DNA from 3 places in the Kitasatospora sp. NBC_00039 genome. Region 2 is predicted to be linked to each of the others. Evidence: riboswitches for the same ligand, from Rfam matches in the RefSeq annotation. Region 2 holds a riboswitch; each other region holds the start of a gene.

Evidence for each region. Region 2 has a riboswitch for thiamine pyrophosphate ahead of OG286_RS20950 (purine-cytosine permease family protein). Riboswitches for the same ligand answer to the same signal wherever they lie in the genome.
Region 1: it holds a riboswitch for thiamine pyrophosphate, as region 2 does, so the genes downstream of both, thiC (phosphomethylpyrimidine synthase ThiC) here and OG286_RS20950 (purine-cytosine permease family protein) in region 2, are expected to answer to the same signal.
Region 3: it holds a riboswitch for thiamine pyrophosphate, as region 2 does, so the genes downstream of both, thiO (glycine oxidase ThiO) here and OG286_RS20950 (purine-cytosine permease family protein) in region 2, are expected to answer to the same signal.

The regions. Positions count from the first base shown of each region.
Region 1 is NZ_CP108289.1:4,490,972-4,496,908, reverse strand. It holds gene OG286_RS19865 (flotillin family protein) at 2-1,489, opposite strand; gene OG286_RS19860 (hypothetical protein) at 1,762-1,968, opposite strand; TPP riboswitch at 2,065-2,199, shown strand; gene thiC (phosphomethylpyrimidine synthase ThiC) at 2,195-4,006, shown strand; gene OG286_RS19850 (GNAT family N-acetyltransferase) at 4,159-4,647, shown strand; gene OG286_RS19845 (hypothetical protein) at 4,644-5,390, shown strand; gene OG286_RS19840 (thiamine biosynthesis protein ThiC) at 5,429-5,581, shown strand; gene OG286_RS19835 (hypothetical protein) at 5,686-5,937, shown strand, end outside.
Region 2 is NZ_CP108289.1:4,736,326-4,742,262, forward strand. It holds gene OG286_RS20935 (DUF5926 family protein) at 128-1,114, opposite strand; gene OG286_RS20940 (ATP-binding protein) at 1,226-1,819, opposite strand; gene OG286_RS20945 (glycerophosphodiester phosphodiesterase family protein) at 2,094-2,936, opposite strand; gene OG286_RS20950 (purine-cytosine permease family protein) at 3,033-4,520, opposite strand; TPP riboswitch at 4,513-4,661, opposite strand; gene OG286_RS20955 (S1C family serine protease) at 4,906-5,937, shown strand, end outside.
Region 3 is NZ_CP108289.1:6,382,212-6,388,148, reverse strand. It holds gene OG286_RS28405 (polyprenyl synthetase family protein) at 1-426, shown strand, start outside; gene thiE (thiamine phosphate synthase) at 497-1,147, opposite strand; gene OG286_RS28395 (Rv2175c family DNA-binding protein) at 1,147-1,512, opposite strand; gene OG286_RS28390 (NAD(P)/FAD-dependent oxidoreductase) at 1,588-2,784, opposite strand; TPP riboswitch at 3,016-3,128, shown strand; gene thiO (glycine oxidase ThiO) at 3,123-4,292, shown strand; gene thiS (sulfur carrier protein ThiS) at 4,289-4,498, shown strand; gene OG286_RS28375 (thiazole synthase) at 4,501-5,298, shown strand; gene pknB (Stk1 family PASTA domain-containing Ser/Thr kinase) at 5,413-5,937, shown strand, end outside.

The DNA.
Region 1 (5,937 bases), 250 kb from region 2:
GTCAGTCCGTGACGGGGATCTGCTGGACGGGCACCACCGCGCTCGCCGGGGTGGCCGGCTCCGGCTGCGCAGGGCGTCCGGTCTGCTCCGGCCGCTCCGGGCCGTTCATGCCGGCGAGCAGCTGGCGGGCCAGGCCGAGGCCGGTGCCGCCCATGGTGAGGGCCTTGGCGAACATCTCCCCCATGCCCTCGGCGCCGTTCAGCAGCACCATGTGCTCGACGTTGCCGAAGGCCTCCGCGCCGGCGCGGACGATCTCGGGCCACTTCTCGGCGAGCTGCTGGGCGACGACGGCTTCCTGGTTCTCGGCCAGGGCGGCGGCCCGAGCCTTGATCGCCTCGGCCTCCGCCAGGCCGAGGGCCCGGGTGGCCTCGGCCGTGGCCAGACCCTTGGCCTCGGCCGCGGCCGCCTCGGCCTGGCCGGTCGCCCGGGTGGCCTCGGCGGAGGCCAGGCCGCGGGCCTTGGTGGCCTCCGCCTCGGCTCCCGCGGCCACCTTCACCCGGTTCGCCTCGGCGGCCGCCTTGAGCTCCGTCTCCTTGGCCTGCGCCTGCGCGGCCGAGATCCGGGCGTCGCGGTCGGCCTCGGCCTTGGTCCGGGTCTCGTACGCGCGGGCGTCGGCCGGCTTGCGGACGTCCGCCTGGAGCTGCTGCTCCTTGCGGTGCGCCTCCAGCTCGGCGACCTTGGTCTCCTGGACCACGACCTCCTGCCGGGCGGCGGCCTGGGCCAGCGGTCCCGCCTGCTGGGCGCGGGCCGTGGCCGTCTCCAGCTCGGCCTGGTAACCGGCCTGCTGGATACCGCTGTTACGGGTCGCCTCGGCCTTGCGGGCGAAGGCCTCCTGCTCGGCCTCGGTGGCCTGCCGGTCCGCCTCCGCCTGGGCGATGCGGGCGTCGCGCATGACGGCGGCGGCGTGCGGGGCCGCGAGGTTCTGGATGTACCCGGTCGGGTCGAGGATCTCCTGGATCTGGAGCGAGTCGATGATCAGGCCGAGCTTCTCCATCTCGGTGCCCGACGCGGCGCGGGTCTCCCCGGTCAGCCGCTCGCGGTCGCGGATCATGTCCTCGACCGTCAACCCGCCGACGATGGAGCGGAGATGACCCGCGAAGACGTTGTGGACCCGGTGGCCCATCATCTGCTGCTGGTCGAGGAAGCGGCGGGCGGCGTTGGCGATCGACACCGTGTCGTCGCCGACCTTGAAGATGACCACGCCCTTGACGTGCACCGGGATCCCCTGCGACGTCACACACTCGACGTCCAGGTCCGCCTCGTTGAGGTCGAGGGAGAGCTTGCGCACCACCTGCACGCCCGGGGTGACGAGCGTGCCGCGGCCGGTGACGATCCTGAAACCCATCCCCTCGCCGACCCCCTCGGCGCGGTGCCTGGAACCGGAGATGATCAGGGCCTCATTGGGCTCGGCGACCCGCCACATGAGTTTGAAGAGAACGACCAGGATGACGATGGAGGCGACGACCGCCCCCGAAATGCCGATCAGCATCGGCGAATTCCCCCTTCAGGGCACACCGGCTCCGTGGCTGCGCTCTGTTGCAGGATGGCGCGGAACGCGGTGGCAGCAGGAGATTCTGCGCCTCCCGTGGATCAGTTGGAAGGACATTTCGTCCCGAGTTCGCACCAGGACCGTCAAGACCGCGTCAAGGGGGCGTCAGAACGGCGCCGGAAAGGACGTCGGAAGCACGTCGGGAGGCCGCCGGAAGCACGTCGGAAGGGCGCCGGCGGGACGCCGTGGACGGCCCCGGAGGGTGGGGCGCGTCAGCCCAGCGCGTGAGCGACGTAGACCGTGCGCGGCGGCTGGTACTCCACCACGACCACCGGTGTGCCGACCGCCAGCACCTCGCCGGGCACGGCCGGGTGGGCGAGGAACGCCTCGGTGCTCCGCCGCTCGCGGACGTGGACCAGCACCTCGCCGACCAGTCCTGGTCCGATCTTCCCGGTCACCCGGCCGGTAGCCCCCACCATGCCGCCAGTGTGCCACCCCTGACCACTGGCTGGAACCCGTCTGGACCAGCGGCGATCCGCTCGCTACGGTGTTGGACGTCATGCGCAGGCAACACCGCCTGCGGACACGGGAGCTCGGAGCACCGGGCTGAGAGGACGCTGACCGGTACGTCGCTGGACGTGCCGACCGCTGCGTCGACCGCAGGAACCTGACCGGGTAATGCCGGCGTAGGGAGTAGAGGGTCTGATGACCACGTTCGACGCACAGCCGCAGTCTGCCCAGAACACCGCCGTCAGCAGCGCGGGCACCGGCTACCCGACCCCGGCCTGGCGCAAGGCCTACCGCGACGGGTCCCGTCCCGACCTGCGCGTTCCGTACCGCGAGGTCGTGCTCACCAACGGCAGGACCGTTCCGCTGTACGACACCTCCGGCCCGTACACCGATCCGTCCTACGAACCCGACGTCCGGCGCGGCCTGCCCGCGCTGCGCGACCCCTGGATCCGCCAGCGCGGCGACGTCGAGGAGTACGACGGCCGCGAGGCCCGCCCCGAGGACGACGGGATCAAGCACACCTCGCCGCGCGGCGGGAACCTGCGCAACCTCGACGCCGTCTTCCCCGGCCGCCCGCGCCGCCCCCTGCGCGGCCGCGGCGGCGCCGCCGTCACCCAACTCGCCTACGCCAAGCGCGGCATCGTGACCCCGGAGATGGAGTTCGTGGCCCTGCGCGAGGGCCTGGCGCCGGAGTACGTCCGCGCCGAGGTGGCCCGCGGCCGCGCCGTCATCCCGGTGAACGTGAACCACCCGGAGGTGGAGCCGGCCATCATCGGCACCAACTTCCTGGTGAAGATCAACGCCAACATCGGCAACTCCGCCGTCACCTCCTCGATCGAGGAGGAGGTGGAGAAGATGACCTGGGCCACCCGCTGGGGCGCCGACACCGTCATGGACCTCTCCACCGGCCGCAACATCCACACCACCCGCGAGTGGATCCTGCGCAACTCTCCCGTGCCGATCGGCACCGTGCCGCTCTACCAGGCCCTGGAGAAGGTCGACGGCAAGGCCGAGGAACTCAGCTGGGACGTCTACCGCGACACCGTCATCGAGCAGTGCGAGCAGGGCGTCGACTACATGACCGTCCACGCCGGCGTGCTGCTCCGGTACGTGCCGCTCACCGCCCGCCGCAAGACCGGCATCGTCTCCCGCGGCGGCTCGATCATGGCCGCCTGGTGCCTGGCGCACCACCAGGAGAACTTCCTCTACAGCAACTTCGAGGAGCTCTGCGACATCCTCGCGGCCTACGACGTCACCTTCTCGCTCGGCGACGGCCTGCGCCCCGGCTCCACCGCCGACGCCAACGACGAGGCGCAGTTCGCCGAGCTGCAGACGCTGGGCGAGCTGGGCCGGATCGCCCGCGAGCGCGACGTCCAGGTGATGATCGAGGGCCCCGGCCACGTCGCGATGAACAAGATCAAGGAGAACATGGATCTCCAGAAGGAGATCTGCGACGAGGCCCCCTTCTACACCCTGGGCCCGCTCACCACCGACGTCGCGCCCGGCTACGACCACATCACCTCCGGCATCGGCGCCGCGATGATCGCCTGGTGGGGCACCGCGATGCTCTGCTACGTCACGCCCAAGGAGCACCTGGGCCTGCCCAACCGCGACGACGTGAAGACCGGCGTCATCACCTACAAGATCGCCGCCCACGCCGCCGACCTCGCCAAGGGCCACCCCGGCGCCAGCGAGTGGGACGACGCCCTCTCCGACGCCCGCTTCGAGTTCCGCTGGGAGGACCAGTTCAACCTGGCCCTCGACCCGGAGACGGCCCGTGCCTTCCACGACGAGACCCTCCCGGCCGAACCCGCCAAGACCGCCCACTTCTGCTCCATGTGCGGTCCGAAGTTCTGTTCGATGAAGATCAGCAAAAGCATCAATGAGCAGTTCGGCCAGGGTCAGGCCTCGCCTGAGTACGACGAGGAGGCTGTCGAGGGCATGAAGGCCATGTCCGACGAGTTCAAGGCCCATGGCAGCAAGGTCTACCTGCCGATGGCGGACTGACCCAGGACACCTGAGCGCCGTCCCGAGAGCTTTCGCCTCTCGGGGCGGCGCTTCGTCGTTCCCGGCCTGCCGGGCATCCGAAATCCCGTGGACGGGGCGGGCGGTCGGGTGCTGGCATGGAGGGAGGATTTCCTCACGGAGCGGTGGTCGCGATGGCTGAGATCAGGATTGTCCTGTCGGTGCGCGACCTGGCCCAGGCGGACCTGCCGTCGTGCGGGTGGGCGGGCGACGCGCTGCACGTGCGGCAACTCGCGGACCAGCTGCGGCGGGCGGAGGCCGGCGAGATCGACTACTTGGCGGTGTGCACGCCGGTGGGGCTTCCCGTGGCGCTCGGCGGCGTCGACTACACAGTGAAGGAGAGCGCCGGAATGCTCTGGCAGCTCGGCGTCCACCCGGCTCTCCAGTCCTGCGGAATCGGCACACTGCTGATCCGCTCTGCGGAGCAGCGGATCACGGCCAGGAGTTTGGCGCGGGCGGAACTGGGCGTGGAGGAGGACAACCCCCGAGCGCGGGCCCTCTACGAGCGCTTGGGCTACCGGGCGTACGGCCGTGAGCCGGACTCCTGGGACGTGGAGGCGGAGAACGGTTCGATCCGGAGGTACGAGACGATGTGCACGTTGATGCGCAAGGACTTGGTGTGAACCCCGGGCATCCGTTGACCTACGAGGCGTTTGTCGCCCTGGCCGCAACCGATCCGGCCGTCGTCGGACTTGTCCTCAAAGGCTCCCACGCTCACGATGGCATGGTCACCGAGCACTCCGACCACGATGTGTACGTCGTCCTCGCCGACGATGAGGAGAGCGACCTCTCCGGTCTCGACGGTTACCGCTCCGCAGAGCTCGACATTGTCGTCACCACGGTCGAGCAGTTCCGACGGCTCGGCGACTGGGAGCGGTACGCCATCGCTCGGGCCCGCGTCCTGCTTGACCGACTCGACGGTGGGATCCTGGAGATCGTCGCCGCCAAGGGGCGGCTCGGCATGGATGAGGCTTCCCGGGACGCTGCCGGCTGGCTGGATGCCTATGCCAATTCGCTCTATCGGTCGGTCAAGAACACCCGTGACGGCCACCTGCTCGCGGGCCGTCTCGACGCGGCCGACAGTGTCGGCTTCTTGCTGGAACTGCTGTTCGCCATGGACCGTCGTCCGCGCCCCTACAACAAGTACCTGGAGTGGGAGCTGGAGAGGTTTCCCCTGCCGGCGTGGGAGACGCGATCGCTGCTGGACACGATCGGAAGCATCGCGGCGACGGGTGAGGTGAGCATGCAGCGACAGCTCTTCGCCAAGGTCGAGGCCGTGGCACGCGAGGCCGGCCACGGGCCCGTTCTGGATGCCTGGGACGAGGACCTGGTGTTGATGCGGCCCAGCCTGGGTGATCCGGCCTGAACTCCGAATGTGCTGCCTTCGGGCTGAAGTTGCCCTCGATGAAGATCAGCCGGAAGATCCGCGACGAGCACGGCGACGGCTCCAGCGCGGTCCCGAGCGACTTCGACGCCGCGGCGCTGGCCGGCGTGCAGGCCAAGTCCGAGGAGTTCGCCGCCCAGGGCAACCGGGTCTACCTCCCGCTCGCGGACTGACCATTCCGGACGACACCGGCCCGTGCTTCGGAGGGGAGGGCGCTGGCCGGTGCCGTGCCGCGGGATCGCGACCGTCGACCCGGGTCGAGGCGCACCATGGACGTATGAGCCAGATGCTCCGACCGGGCCTCGCCGAGCTCACCGTCGTCGGTCAGGGCGGCGATGCGCCGATGCGGGTGATCGCGGCTGTGGTCGACTGCCTCACCCCGATCAGCGGGCTGCACGGCGGGCTGTGGACCAAGGGGGTCTACCGGCGTCTGGTGGTCGATGTCGCTCCCGTGGCTGCGACGGGGAGGAGCCTCCCCGATCCCGGCCCGTCCGGGGACCCCCGGGCGGGGGCGAGTCCGATCCCGCAG
Region 2 (5,937 bases):
CAGCGACCGGACTCTTTAGACAGTAACAAGGATCCGCGGCCACGCCAATTTCCAAGAGGCCTTCACAGCCCGGAAATTGCGGTCCCGACGGCCAATGTGACGCGTATCACCCGGATCCCGGGTGCCTTTAGTTCAGGGTGACCTGACGGTTCACCAGGTTTGCCCGGGCGCGCCGCTCCTCGGCGGTCAGCGGCGTGGCATCGACCAGCGTCGCGGCGAGCCGCTCGGCGAACTCGGCGGCCGGCTTCTCGCAGTCGGCCGCCGTCATCGCGAGCGGCAGGTCCCAGACCGGGACGGTCAGGCCGTGCGCGCGGAACGAGCCGACCAGGCGGGTGTCCTCGCCGATCGAGGACCGGTCGGCGGCGGTCAGCCGGGCCAGCGCGTCCAGCAGCTGCTCCTCCGGGACGGTCATCACCCAGCGCAGGTGGTTCTTGTCCGGGGTGCCGCACCAGTACGCCGAGTCGACGCTGTCCAGCTTCTCGGTGGGGATCGCCGAGGCGTTGGCGCGCTCCAGCGAGGCGGCCACCTCGCCGGTGGCGGTCTCGGCGTCCTCCAGCCAGAACTCGAAGCCGGTGTGCACGGCGGGCGCGAAGGCGGCGTCGAGGTCCAGCAGGTCCTGCAGGCGGCGGCCGCCCGGGACGGTGCGGCGGGCCGGCACCGGGGTGCCCGGCTCGGTGGCCAGCGCCAGCTCCAGGGCGTCCGCCAGGTCGCGGCTCAGGTCGCCGGAGGCGGACTGGGTCTGCAGGCCGAGCAGGATCGAGCCGTCCTGGCGGCGCAGCGCCGGCCAGGCCAGCGGCAGGACGGTGGCCAGCGTCACCGACGGGACGTCACCGTTGGCGGCCTCGGCCACCCCTGCGGCCAGCGTCAGCGGCGCCGTCGCGGCCGGCACCAGCTCGCGCAGCGCCACCCAGTCGGCCTCGCCCGGCAGGCCCTCGAACGGGCGGTGCACCAGCTCCTGCACGGCGTGCGAGGCCTCCCGGCCGTGGCAGGCCTTGTACCGGCGGCCCGAACCGCAGGGGCAGTTCTCGCGGGCCCCGACCACGGGGATCTCACCCGTGACGGCGGTGGTGGACTGGCTGCGCTGCGGCGCCTTCTTGGCGGCCTTCTTGCCCATGGTGCGGCTCTCCCGGGGACGGTTGTGTTGTGCTCCGGGCAGCCTACTGACGTTCTCCCGGCACGTGGGCACGCACCGGGACGCCGAGCGGGGCGGGGTGTCCGCAGACGGTCAGGCGCTGCGGGCATCACCGCCTGCGCGCCGGGCGTGCCGGGCCCGGGCGGGCAGCGCCGCCCACACCGTGACCTCGCCGGGCGCGTCGCGCACGCCCCAGTCGCTGGCCAGCCGGCCGACGATGCCCAGCCCGCGGCCGCCGCGCGAGGTCAGCGACGGGCTGGCCGGGGACGGCCGGGTCTGCGACCCGCCGTCGGTCACCTCCAGGGTGAGGATTCCGTCCGCGTGCATCTGCCAGCGGACCAGGATGCCGCCGTCGGCCTCTCCGTCGGCCGGCTGGGCCTGCGCCCGGGTCTTGGCGCCCGCTGCACCGGCGGCCCCGGAGGGGACGCCGACCAGCACCTGGTCCACCACCTCGGCGCGGGCACTGCGGCCGAGCGCGAGGAGCGGGCCGAGTGGCCGGGCGTATCGACAGGCATTGCTCAGCAGTTCGGAAAGGATCAGAACAGCATCATCAATGACCGGTTCCGGTATCTCCCGGTCACCCAGATCTCGACGCAGTCGGCGCCGTGCGACCCCGACACTCGCTGGGCCGTGCGGCACTGCCATGGTCGATGAAGTCGGCACTTCACGCGCCACCATCAACGCCACCCCCGGACCTCCTTCAGCGTATGCCGAGGGATGGATGCCCCTTGGTAATGCGTCGGAAACGACCGCGCGGCGATCCCGCGCGGACATTTCAAGACCCGCGACCCTCGGTGCGCGACAGGTGATTCGGTGCTCACCCTCCGTCGTTAAAACGGATAATCTCCGGCACAAACGATCGTGGAAGGTTTGCGTTCCTCCCGGAACGATCAACCGACCGGCGACCGGACGGACGGACGGGCGACCCGACGGGCGACCGAGCGAACGAACCGGAACGGGATCACCGGCCGAGCTGGGCCAGCACCTCCGCCGGGCGGTTGGTGATGATCGCCGACACCCCGAGCTCCAGACAGAGCTCCACGTCGGCCGGCTCGTCCACGGTCCAGACGTGCACCTGGTGGCCCAGCTCGCGCAGCCGCGTCACCAGCCGGGGCCTGGCCCGCACCAGGTCGATGCCCGGCCCGGCGATCCGGGCCCGGCCCGGCAGGGGCGCGCCCGGGCGCAGCCGGCCCTGGAGCGCCAGCATCCGCTCGAACAGGAAGACCCGCGGGTACTCCGGCGCGGCGGCGGCCACCCGGGTCAGGGCCAGCGAGGAGAAGCTCATGATCCGGGCCTGCGGGCGGTCGTCCTCGCGGGGCTCCTCGCCCTGCTGCGCCCCGCCGATCTTGAACCGGTCGAGCATCCGCAGCAGCTCGCTCTCCACCCGCCCCCGGAAACGGACCGGGTGCTTGGTCTCGATCGCCAGGTCCACCGGCCGTCCGCAGTCCGCGACCAGCTCCAGCAGGCTCTCCAGCCGCAGCACGCCGCGCAGCTCCGGGTCCTCGCTCGGCACGCCGGTCTTCCACGCGCCGAAGTCGTGCGCCTCCAGCTGCGCCAGCGTCATCGCGGAAACCGTGCCGCGGCCGTCAGAGACCCGGCCGATCCGGCGGTCGTGGACGCAGACGAGCTCCCCGTCGGCGGTCACCCGGACGTCGCACTCGACGGCGTCCGCGCCCTCCTCGAGCGCCCGGCGGTAGGCCGCGAGCGTGTGCTCGGGCAGCGCGTGCGAGGAACCACGGTGGGCGATCACTTGGACGGGCGGCGCGGTGCGCGCCGTCGCCGGGGAGAGGTCTGGGCTGGTCACACCCTCCACGATAGGCGGCGGAAGTGACGCGAAAGCGAAGACGGCCCCAATCGAGGGGCCGTCTTCGGTGGAGCCGTCGCCGCTCGGGCGGCCGGGTCAGGCGGTGGGGGTCCCGGACGGCGCGGACCGGCGGGTCAGTGGGGTGAGCGCCCAGGTGGCCAGGGCCGGCACCAGGAAGCCGAACAGCGACGCCGAGGTCCACTCCTGCGGCGTGAAGTGCAGCGCCTCCTGGACGGAGGTCCAGAAGTCCGTCCACCAGCCGGCGATCGCGGTCGGCGCGATCAGCTGGTACACCGCGAAGCCGAGCGCCCACGGCAGCAGCATCAGCCAGCGGGACGGCGCGTCGTCGGCGAGGTTCCAGCCGCGCCGGCCGGCGCCGAGGAAGTAGTCCACCGCCAGCACCGCGAACATCGGCACGAACACCGAGCCGATCAGGCCCAGGAAGGCGTAGTAGGAGTCGGTGAACTCGGTGATCTGCAGCGCCAGCACCGTGATCAGCACACCGGTCCCGCCGGTGAGCACCCGGCGGTCCACCTTCGGCAGCAGGTTGTGGACCGACATCGCGGTCGAGTACACGTTGGCGAAGGACTGGTCGGTCTCGCGCAGCACCAGGACCAGCAGGAAGAACCAGCCGGCCCAGACGCCCAGGAACGAGTCGAAGATCCTGGTGGCGTCGCCGTCGGACTGCAGCAGCGCGAACAGCCCGAGCACGTAGCACCAGACCTGGGCGACGGTGTAGCCGGAGAAGCTGCCCCAGAACGCGGCGCGCGGCGTGCGCGAGTGGCGGGTGTAGTCGGCGGCCAGCGGCACGAACGAGATCGAGACGGCGATCATCGCGTCGGTGGCCTTCAGGAAGCCGTGCCAGTTGCCCGCGCCCGGGTCCGGCACGCCGTGGCGGCCCAGCTGGACGGTGAAGTACACCATCGCGACCGCCACCGCCGCGGCGACGAAACGGCGCAGCACCGCGATCGCGCCCAGCGGCCAGATGGTCAGCGCGGTCGTCACCGCACCGGCCAGCACGACGAACACCCAGCGGTAGCCCTCGGTGTGCGCCACGGTCTGCGCGCCCATCGCGATGACCAGCAGCTCGTACACGCCCCAGCCGATGCACTGGACGATGTTCAGCACGGTCGGGACGTACGAGAGCCGCGTCCCGAACAGCCCGCGCAGGTTCGCCATCGCCGGCGCACCGGTTCGCGCCCCGATCAGCGCGGCCACGCCGAGCATCGCCGTGCCGGCCACGGTGCCGGCCACGATCGCGGTGACGGCGGCGGCCAGCGACAGCTCGCTGCCCTGCGCGCCGAGCACGGTGGCGGCGGTGGTGAAGCCGATCAGGCTGACGCCGAGGTTCATCCAGAGCGCGAAGTGGTCCCGGAAGCGGAGCGTGCGCGGCGGCGCGGTGTCCAGGACGAGCGGCGCCTCGACCCGCTCGGTCCGCTGCGGACGGTCCAGCGCGGCGGTGGAACCGGAGGCGGGGGCGGCCGCGTCGGAATCAGCGGTCGTGGGGTGGACGTCCGGGGACGACCCGGGGAAATCCTTGGACGCGGGCGCGCCCGAAGAAGAGGATGGCGAAGCAGGCGGCATGGCCGATACTCCCTACGCCGGCATTACCCGGACAGGTTCCGGCGGTCTGCGCCCCCTCGACGATCCGTCCACGGAGTCCGTGGCGTACGGTCGACCGGCGCACTCTCAGCCTGGTGGGTCCAAGCTCCCGCGTGTCAGTTTGGAGCGACAGGCTAACCGGCGCGGGGGTGTACGCCAAGGCCAGGCGCCTGCGGTCCGCATCGCGGGACGCCGCGGAGGGTGGCCGGGGGCCGCCGGCCGGGGTGCCGGGCGGGGGTGTCGAATCGGGGCTGCTGTTGGACCGGGCTAAGGATTCTTATGAGTTCTTCAGAAGGGTCCTTACGGCAATCGAATCGAGTGTGCGAAAAACTATGGTTGTTGGTCCTGTCAGCTATGGAGGTCGTCCGTGAGCACCGAGCGCGAGATTGGGTCCACCGGGCCGCAGGGGGAGCAGCCCTCCGGTGGCCAGGGGGTGGTGGGTCCCGCTCCTGACGGCCCGGCGCAGTCCGCGTCCGCCGGTTCCGCCCCCGCAGAGGCGCCCGAGGCCGACTACACCCTGACCGACGCCGCGGCGGGTACGCCGGCCGCCGGCCGGTCGACGCCGACGCTGGCGTTCAGCAAGGTGGCCGCCCCCGAGCCGGCCGCCGCGCCCGCTGTGGAGGCCGCCCCGGCCGCTCCGGCCGCCCCCGCGGTGACCGACGCCGGGTACATCGACGCCCCGCCGCCGGTCCTGCCGCCCGCCCCGCCCGCGCCCGCCGCCCACGCGGCCCCCGCGGCCCCCGCGGCCCCGGCGCCCGCCGCTCCGGCCGGCAACCCGTACGCGACCCCGGCCGCGCCCGTCGCCCCGGTCGCGGCGGCCACCCCCGCCCACGACCCGTACGGCGCCCCGGCGGCCCCCGGCGCGCCCGCCGCGCCGGGCCAGCACCACCCGTTCGGCGCCGGCCAGCCGCTCGGCGGCTGGGGCATGCACGACTCCACCGCCGGTGGCGCCGGCGGTGCCGGCACGCCCGGTGGCCCCGGCTACCCCGGCGGCCCGCTCGGCTACCCGGGCGAGTACCCCGCCGCCCCCGAGCCCGGCGGCCCGCGCAAGAAGCGCGGCGGCCTGATCGCCCTGGTCGCCGCCGTCGCCCTCGTCGCCGGTGTGGCCGGCGGCGCGGTCGGCGTCACCATCGCCGACCGCAACGACACCAGCATCTCCGCCGCGGACGACCACAGGAGCACCCCCGTCCAGGCCAGCAACCCGGGCAAGAACGAGCCCGCCCCCGGTTCCGTCGCCGGCATCGCGCAGAAGGCGCTGCCCAGCGTCGTCACCATCAAGGCGCAGGGCAACGGCGAGTCCGGCACCGGCACCGGCTTCGTCTTCGACACCGAGGGCCACATCCTCACCAACAACCACGTTGTCGCGCCCGCCTCCAGCGGCGGAAAACTGACCGTCAAG
Region 3 (5,937 bases), 1.6 Mb from region 2:
GCCGGCGCGGGGCCGGAACTGGTCGAGGCGTACGGGGCGTTCGGCCTGCCGCTGGGCGAGGCTTTCCAGCTCCGGGACGACCTGCTCGGCGTCTTCGGCGACCCGGCGGTCACCGGCAAGCCCGCCGGGGACGACCTGCGCGAGGGCAAGCGGACCCTGCTGGTCGCGCACGCGATGCGCGGTCTGTCGGCCGCCGACGCCCGCCACCTGGACGAGCGCCTCGGTGCGCCGGACCTCGCGCCCGAGGAGGTGGCCCGGCTGCGGGCCCTGGTCGGGCGCAGCGGCGCGCCCGAGCTGGTGGAGCGGCGGATCGAGGAGCTGATGCGGCAGTCGCTGACCGCGCTGGAGGCCGCACCGCTGGCCGACGGACGGGCCCGCGAGGTGCTGCTGGCGCTGGCCGAGGCCGCCACCGTCCGCAAGTACTGAGGAGTACCCGGGGGCGCGGCGGCGGCCTCGTCCGGCGTCTGTGCGTCCGTACGTCTGTGCGTCTGCTGCGTCAGGCCTGGCGCAGCCGCCGGGCGAGCGCGGCCGCGGCCGCCCGCGGGTCCTCCGCGGCGGTGATGGCGCGCACCACGACGACCCGGCTCGCGCCGGCCGCGAGCACCTCGTCCAGGTTGCCGAGGTCGATGCCGCCGATGGCGAACCACGGCCGGTCGGCGGCCCGCCCGGCCGCGTACGAGACCAGGCCGAGGCCGGGCGCGTGGCGGCCGGGCTTGGTCGGGGTGGGCCAGACCGGGCCGGTGCAGAAGTAGTCCACGCCGGGCTCGGCGATCGCCGCGTCCACCTCCGCCTCGGCGTGGCAGGAGCGGCCGATCAGCACGTCCTCGCCGAGGATCGCCCGGGCGGCCGGCACCGGCAGGTCGCCCTGGCCGAGGTGCAGCACCTCGGGGCGGGCGGCGTGCGCGACGTCGGCGCGGTCGTTGACCGAGAGCAGCTTGCCGTGCCGGCGGCAGGCGTCGGCGAAGACCTCCAGCGCCGCCAGCTCCTGCTTGGCCTCCAGCCCCTTGTCACGGAGCTGCACGATGTCCACCCCACCGGCCAGCGCCGCGTCCAGGAACTCGGCGAGGTCGCCCTGCTCGCGCCGGGCGTCGGTGCACAGGTAGAGCCGGGCGTCGGCGAGCCGCCGGCGCAGCGTTTCCGCGGCCATCAGATCAGCATCGCCTGGGCGCGGCGCTTCACCTCGGTGCCGCGGTTCTCCCGGAGCGCCTGGATCGGGCTGCCCGGCAGCGACGGGTCCTCGGTGAAGAGCCACTCCAGGATCTCCACGTCGTTGTACCCGCAGTCGCGCAGGACGGTCAGGGTGCCGGACAGGTGCTTGACCAGGCCCGGGCCGTCGATGAACGCCGCCGGGACCTGCAGCGACCTGTTGGGGCCACGCCGGATCGCGATCAGCCCGCCGTTCTTGACCAGGTCACGCACCTCGGTGACCCGGACCCCCCACTGCTCCGAGATGTCGGGCAGGTACATCCACTCGGGGACCAGGGCTTCAATCTTGCTTTCGATCTCACTCACGCCACCAGACTGCCACCTCTGCGGCCCGCCGCGCACCAGCCGGCCGCCCGGGGGCTCGTCCGGCGGCCCCCGGCGCTACCCCGCGGCGGCCGACTTGAGCGGTACCGCCGGGTCCGCGGCCCGGGCCCGGTCCAGCACCGTGGCGCGTTCGACCAGCCGGCGGCCCTGGGTGAGGTCACGCGGACGGTCGACGGTGAGCAGGGCCCGAAGCGCGCCGTCGCGCAGCCAGAGCACGGCCCAGGTCGGGTCCGCCGGCGAGCCGCGCCAGACCAGCTCGTCTCCGTCGTCGTGCCGGCCGACGTACTGGACCATCCGGCCGAACTGCTCCGACCAGAAGTACGGCACCGGGTCGTACGGGGCGTCCGCGCCGAGCACCGCGGCGGCCGCGGCCTCGCCGGACTGCAGCGCGTGGTCCCAGTGCTGGACGGTCAGCCGGCCGCCCGTCCGGGCGGAGGGGTAGCTCGCGCAGTCGCCGGCCGCGTAGACGCCGGGCAGGCCGGTGCGCAGCCGCTCGTCCACCAGGACGGCGCCAGCCGCGTCCAGCTCGACGCCCGAGCCGGCCAGCCAGTCCGTCGCCGGGCGGGCACCGATGCCGACCACCACCTCGTCGGCCGGCAGGTGCGAGCCGTCCGCCAGCAGCACCGCACCCGGCTCGACGGCCGCGACGGCGGCGCCGCAGCGCAGCTCGACCCCGGCCTCGGCGTACCAGGCGGCCATCGCCCGGCCGATCTCGGTGGGCAGCGCGCCGGGGACGGGCGCCGGACCCGCCTCGACGACCGTCACCTCGCAGCCGGCCGTGCGGGCGGCGGTGGCGACCTCGGCGCCGATCCAGCCCGCGCCGACCAGCACCAGGCGCAGGCCCGGGCGGAGCAGGGCGCGCAGGGCGAGCGCATCGTCCAGGGTGTGCAGCAGGTGCGCGCGCTCGGCGCCGGGCAGGACGCGCGGAGTGGCGCCGGTGGCGATCACCAGGGCGCCGTACGGCAGGTCGCCGCCGTCGGTGTGCAGGAGGCCGGGGGTGAGGCCGGTGGCGCGGCGGCCGGTGAGCACCTCGATGCCGAGGTGCGCGAAGTCGATGTCCAGGGTGGTGGCGTCGGCCTTGCCGAGCAGCACCTCCTTGGAGAGCGGCGGCCGGTCGTAGGGCACGTGCGGCTCCTCGCCCACCAGCACGATCCGCCCCTGCCAGCCGCCCCGCCGCAGGCCCGAGGCGCACTGCGCCCCGGCCAGCCCGGCCCCGACCACGACCACCTGATCCGTCCCGCTCAGCTCTGCCACGCCGTCACTGTACTGGCGCCCGCCGGGCGCGCCAGGGGGCTTCCCACCTTTCGTACCCGCCCCTCGGCGGCACCGGCCACTCCCGCTCCTCCCGGCCCCGCGGCCCACTCCCGCCCCACCCTCGTGCGCGCCTTCGGCGCCCCGGCCGCCCCGGACTGCTCGGGCCCCGGCCGCCCGCGTCCCACCCTTCGTACGCGCCTTCGGCGGCTCGGACGCCCGGAGTTAAGGTGGGGGCACCATCACGGGAGCCCGGCGGACCGGGCTGAGAGGCGGGCTGACACGGCCTGCGACCGTCCGAACCTGATCCGGGTCATACCGGCGAAGGGAGAGCAGCGACTTTGACACGCTTGGCACCGGACGCCCACGCCGGCGTGCTGGTGATCGGCGGGGGCATCATCGGCCTCGCCGTCGCCTGGCGCGCCGCCCAGCGCGGGCTGGAGAACATCGTGGTGGCCGACCCGCGGCCCGGCGGCGGCGCCGCCCAGGTCGCGGCCGGCATGCTCGCCCCCGTCACCGAGCTCCAGTACGGCGAAGAGCCGCTGCTGCGCCTCGGCATGGCCTCCAACGAGCGGTACGCGGCCTTCGCCGCCGAGCTCACCGAGGCCAGTGGCGGCCAGGACACCGGCTACCGCCCGTGCGGCACCCTCGCCGTCGCCCTCGACTCGGACGACCGCGAGGAGCTGCGCGAGCTGCACGCCTTCCACCGTCGGCTCGGCCTGGACTCGCAGTGGCTCACCGGCCGCGAGGCCCGCCGGCTCGAACCGATGCTCGCCCCGGGCGTCCGCGGCGGCCTGCACGTCACCGACGACCACCAGGTCGACGGCCGCCGGCTCGCCAAGGCGCTCGTCCTCGCCTGCGAGCGGGCCGGCGTCCGGCTGCACCGCGCCGAGGCGACCGAGCTGCTGGCCGAGGGCGGCCGCGCCACCGGCGCCCGGCTCGCCACCGGCGAGACCGTCACCGCCGATCAGGTCGTCCTGGCCGCCGGCCCGTGGAGCCACCAGCTGCCCGGCCTGCCCGAGGGCGTGCTGCCGGCCATCCGCCCGGTGAAGGGCCAGATCCTGCGGCTGCGGATCCCGGAGGCGTACCGGCCGTTCCTCTCCCGCAACGTCCGCGCGGTGGTCCGCGGCCGGCACCTCTACCTGGTGCCCCGTGAGAACGGCGAGCTGGTGATCGGCGCCACCAGCGAGGAGCAGGGGTACGACACCACCGTCACCGCCGGCGGCGTGTACGAGCTGCTGCGCGACGCCCACGAGTTGGTCCCCGGCATCACCGAACTGCCGCTGGTGGAGACGTCGGCCGGGCTGCGCCCGGGCTCGCCCGACAACGCGCCGCTGCTCGGGCCGACCTCCCTGCCCGGCTTGGTCGCAGCCACCGGCCACTACCGCAACGGCGTGCTGCTCACCCCGGTGACCGCCGACGTGGTCGCCGAGTACCTGGCCACCGGCACGACGCCGGACCTCGCCGCGCCGTTCTCCCCCACTCGCTTCACGACGAAGGTCCCCGCATGAGCGACATCCCCCTCACCGTCAACGGCGAGCCCCGCCAAGTGCCCGCCGCGACCACCCTCGCCGAGGTGGTGGCCACCCTCAGCCGGGCCAACTCCGGCGTCGCCGCCGCGCTCAACGAGGCCGTGGTCCCGCGCAGTTCGTGGCCGCTCACCCAGCTCTCGGCCGGCGACCGGATCGAGATCCTCACCGCCGTGCAGGGAGGCTGACCATGGCTGACGACCTGCTCACCATCGCCGGCACCACCTTCGACTCGCGCCTGATCATGGGCACCGGCGGCGCCCCCAGCCTGGAGGTCCTGGAGCAGGCGCTGCGGGTCTCCGGCACCGAGCTGACGACCGTGGCGATGCGTCGGGTCGACGCCACCACCCAGGGCTCCGTCCTGGACGTGCTCACCCGCAACGGCATCCGCATCCTGCCCAACACGGCCGGCTGCTTCACCGCCGGAGAGGCCGTGCTGACCGCCCGGCTGGCCCGCGAGGCGCTCGGCACCGACTGGGTGAAGCTGGAGGTCATCGCCGACGAACGGACCCTGCTGCCCGACCCGATCGAGCTGCTGGACGCCGCCGAGACGCTGGTCGACGACGGTTTCACCGTCCTCCCCTACACCAACGACGACCCGGTGCTGGCCCGGAAGCTGGAGGACGTCGGCTGCGCGGCGATCATGCCGCTCGGCTCGCCGATCGGCTCCGGCCTGGGCATCCGCAACCCGCACAACTTCCAGCTGATCGTGGAGGGCGCCAACGTCCCGGTGATCCTGGACGCGGGCGCCGGCACGGCCTCGGACGTCGCGCTGGCGATGGAGCTGGGCTGCGCCGCCGTCATGCTCGCCTCGGCGGTGACCCGCGCCCAGGACCCGGTGCTGATGGCCGAGGCGATGCGGCACGCCGCCGAGGCCGGCCGGCTCGCCCACCGGGCCGGCCGCATCCCGCGCCGCTTCCACGCCGAGGCCTCCTCGGCGATGGCGGGCCTGGCCGACCTGGACACCCGCGAGCGCCCGGCGTTCTGACCCCGAAGGGCCCGGACGGTGTCACAACCCGGGTACAGAGAGCCCCGGGAGCGGTGCCGCCCGGGGCTGAGGGCCCGTCTGCGCCACTAGACTCGCCGGGTGGACAAGGCGGACATGGCATTGCACGACCCCCTGATCGGTTCCCTGCTCGACGGCCGGTACCGGGTCGAGCAGCGCATCGCGGCCGGCGGGATGTCCACCGTCTACCGCGCCACCGACACCCGGCTCGACCGGGTCGTGGCGCTGAAGGTGATGCACCCCTCGCTGGCCGGCGACGAGGGCTTCACCGGGCGGTTCATCCGCGAGGCCAAGGCGGTCGCCCGACTCGCGCACCCCAACGTGGTCAACGTGTTCGACCAGGGCGCGGACGGCGGAAACGTCTTCCTCGCCATGGAGTACGTCCCCGGCCGCACCCTGCGGGACCTGCTCCGCGACCGCGGCGCGCTCTCCATCCGCGCCGCCCTGGACATCCTGGAGCCGGTGCTCGCCGCGCTCGGCGCCGCCCACCGGGCCGGTCTGGTCCACCGCGACGTCAAGCCGGAGAACGTCCTGATCACCGACGGCGGCCTGGTCAAGGTCGCCGACTTCGGCCTGGTCCGGGTGCTGAACGCCGCCGACGGCGCGGCCACCTCCACCACC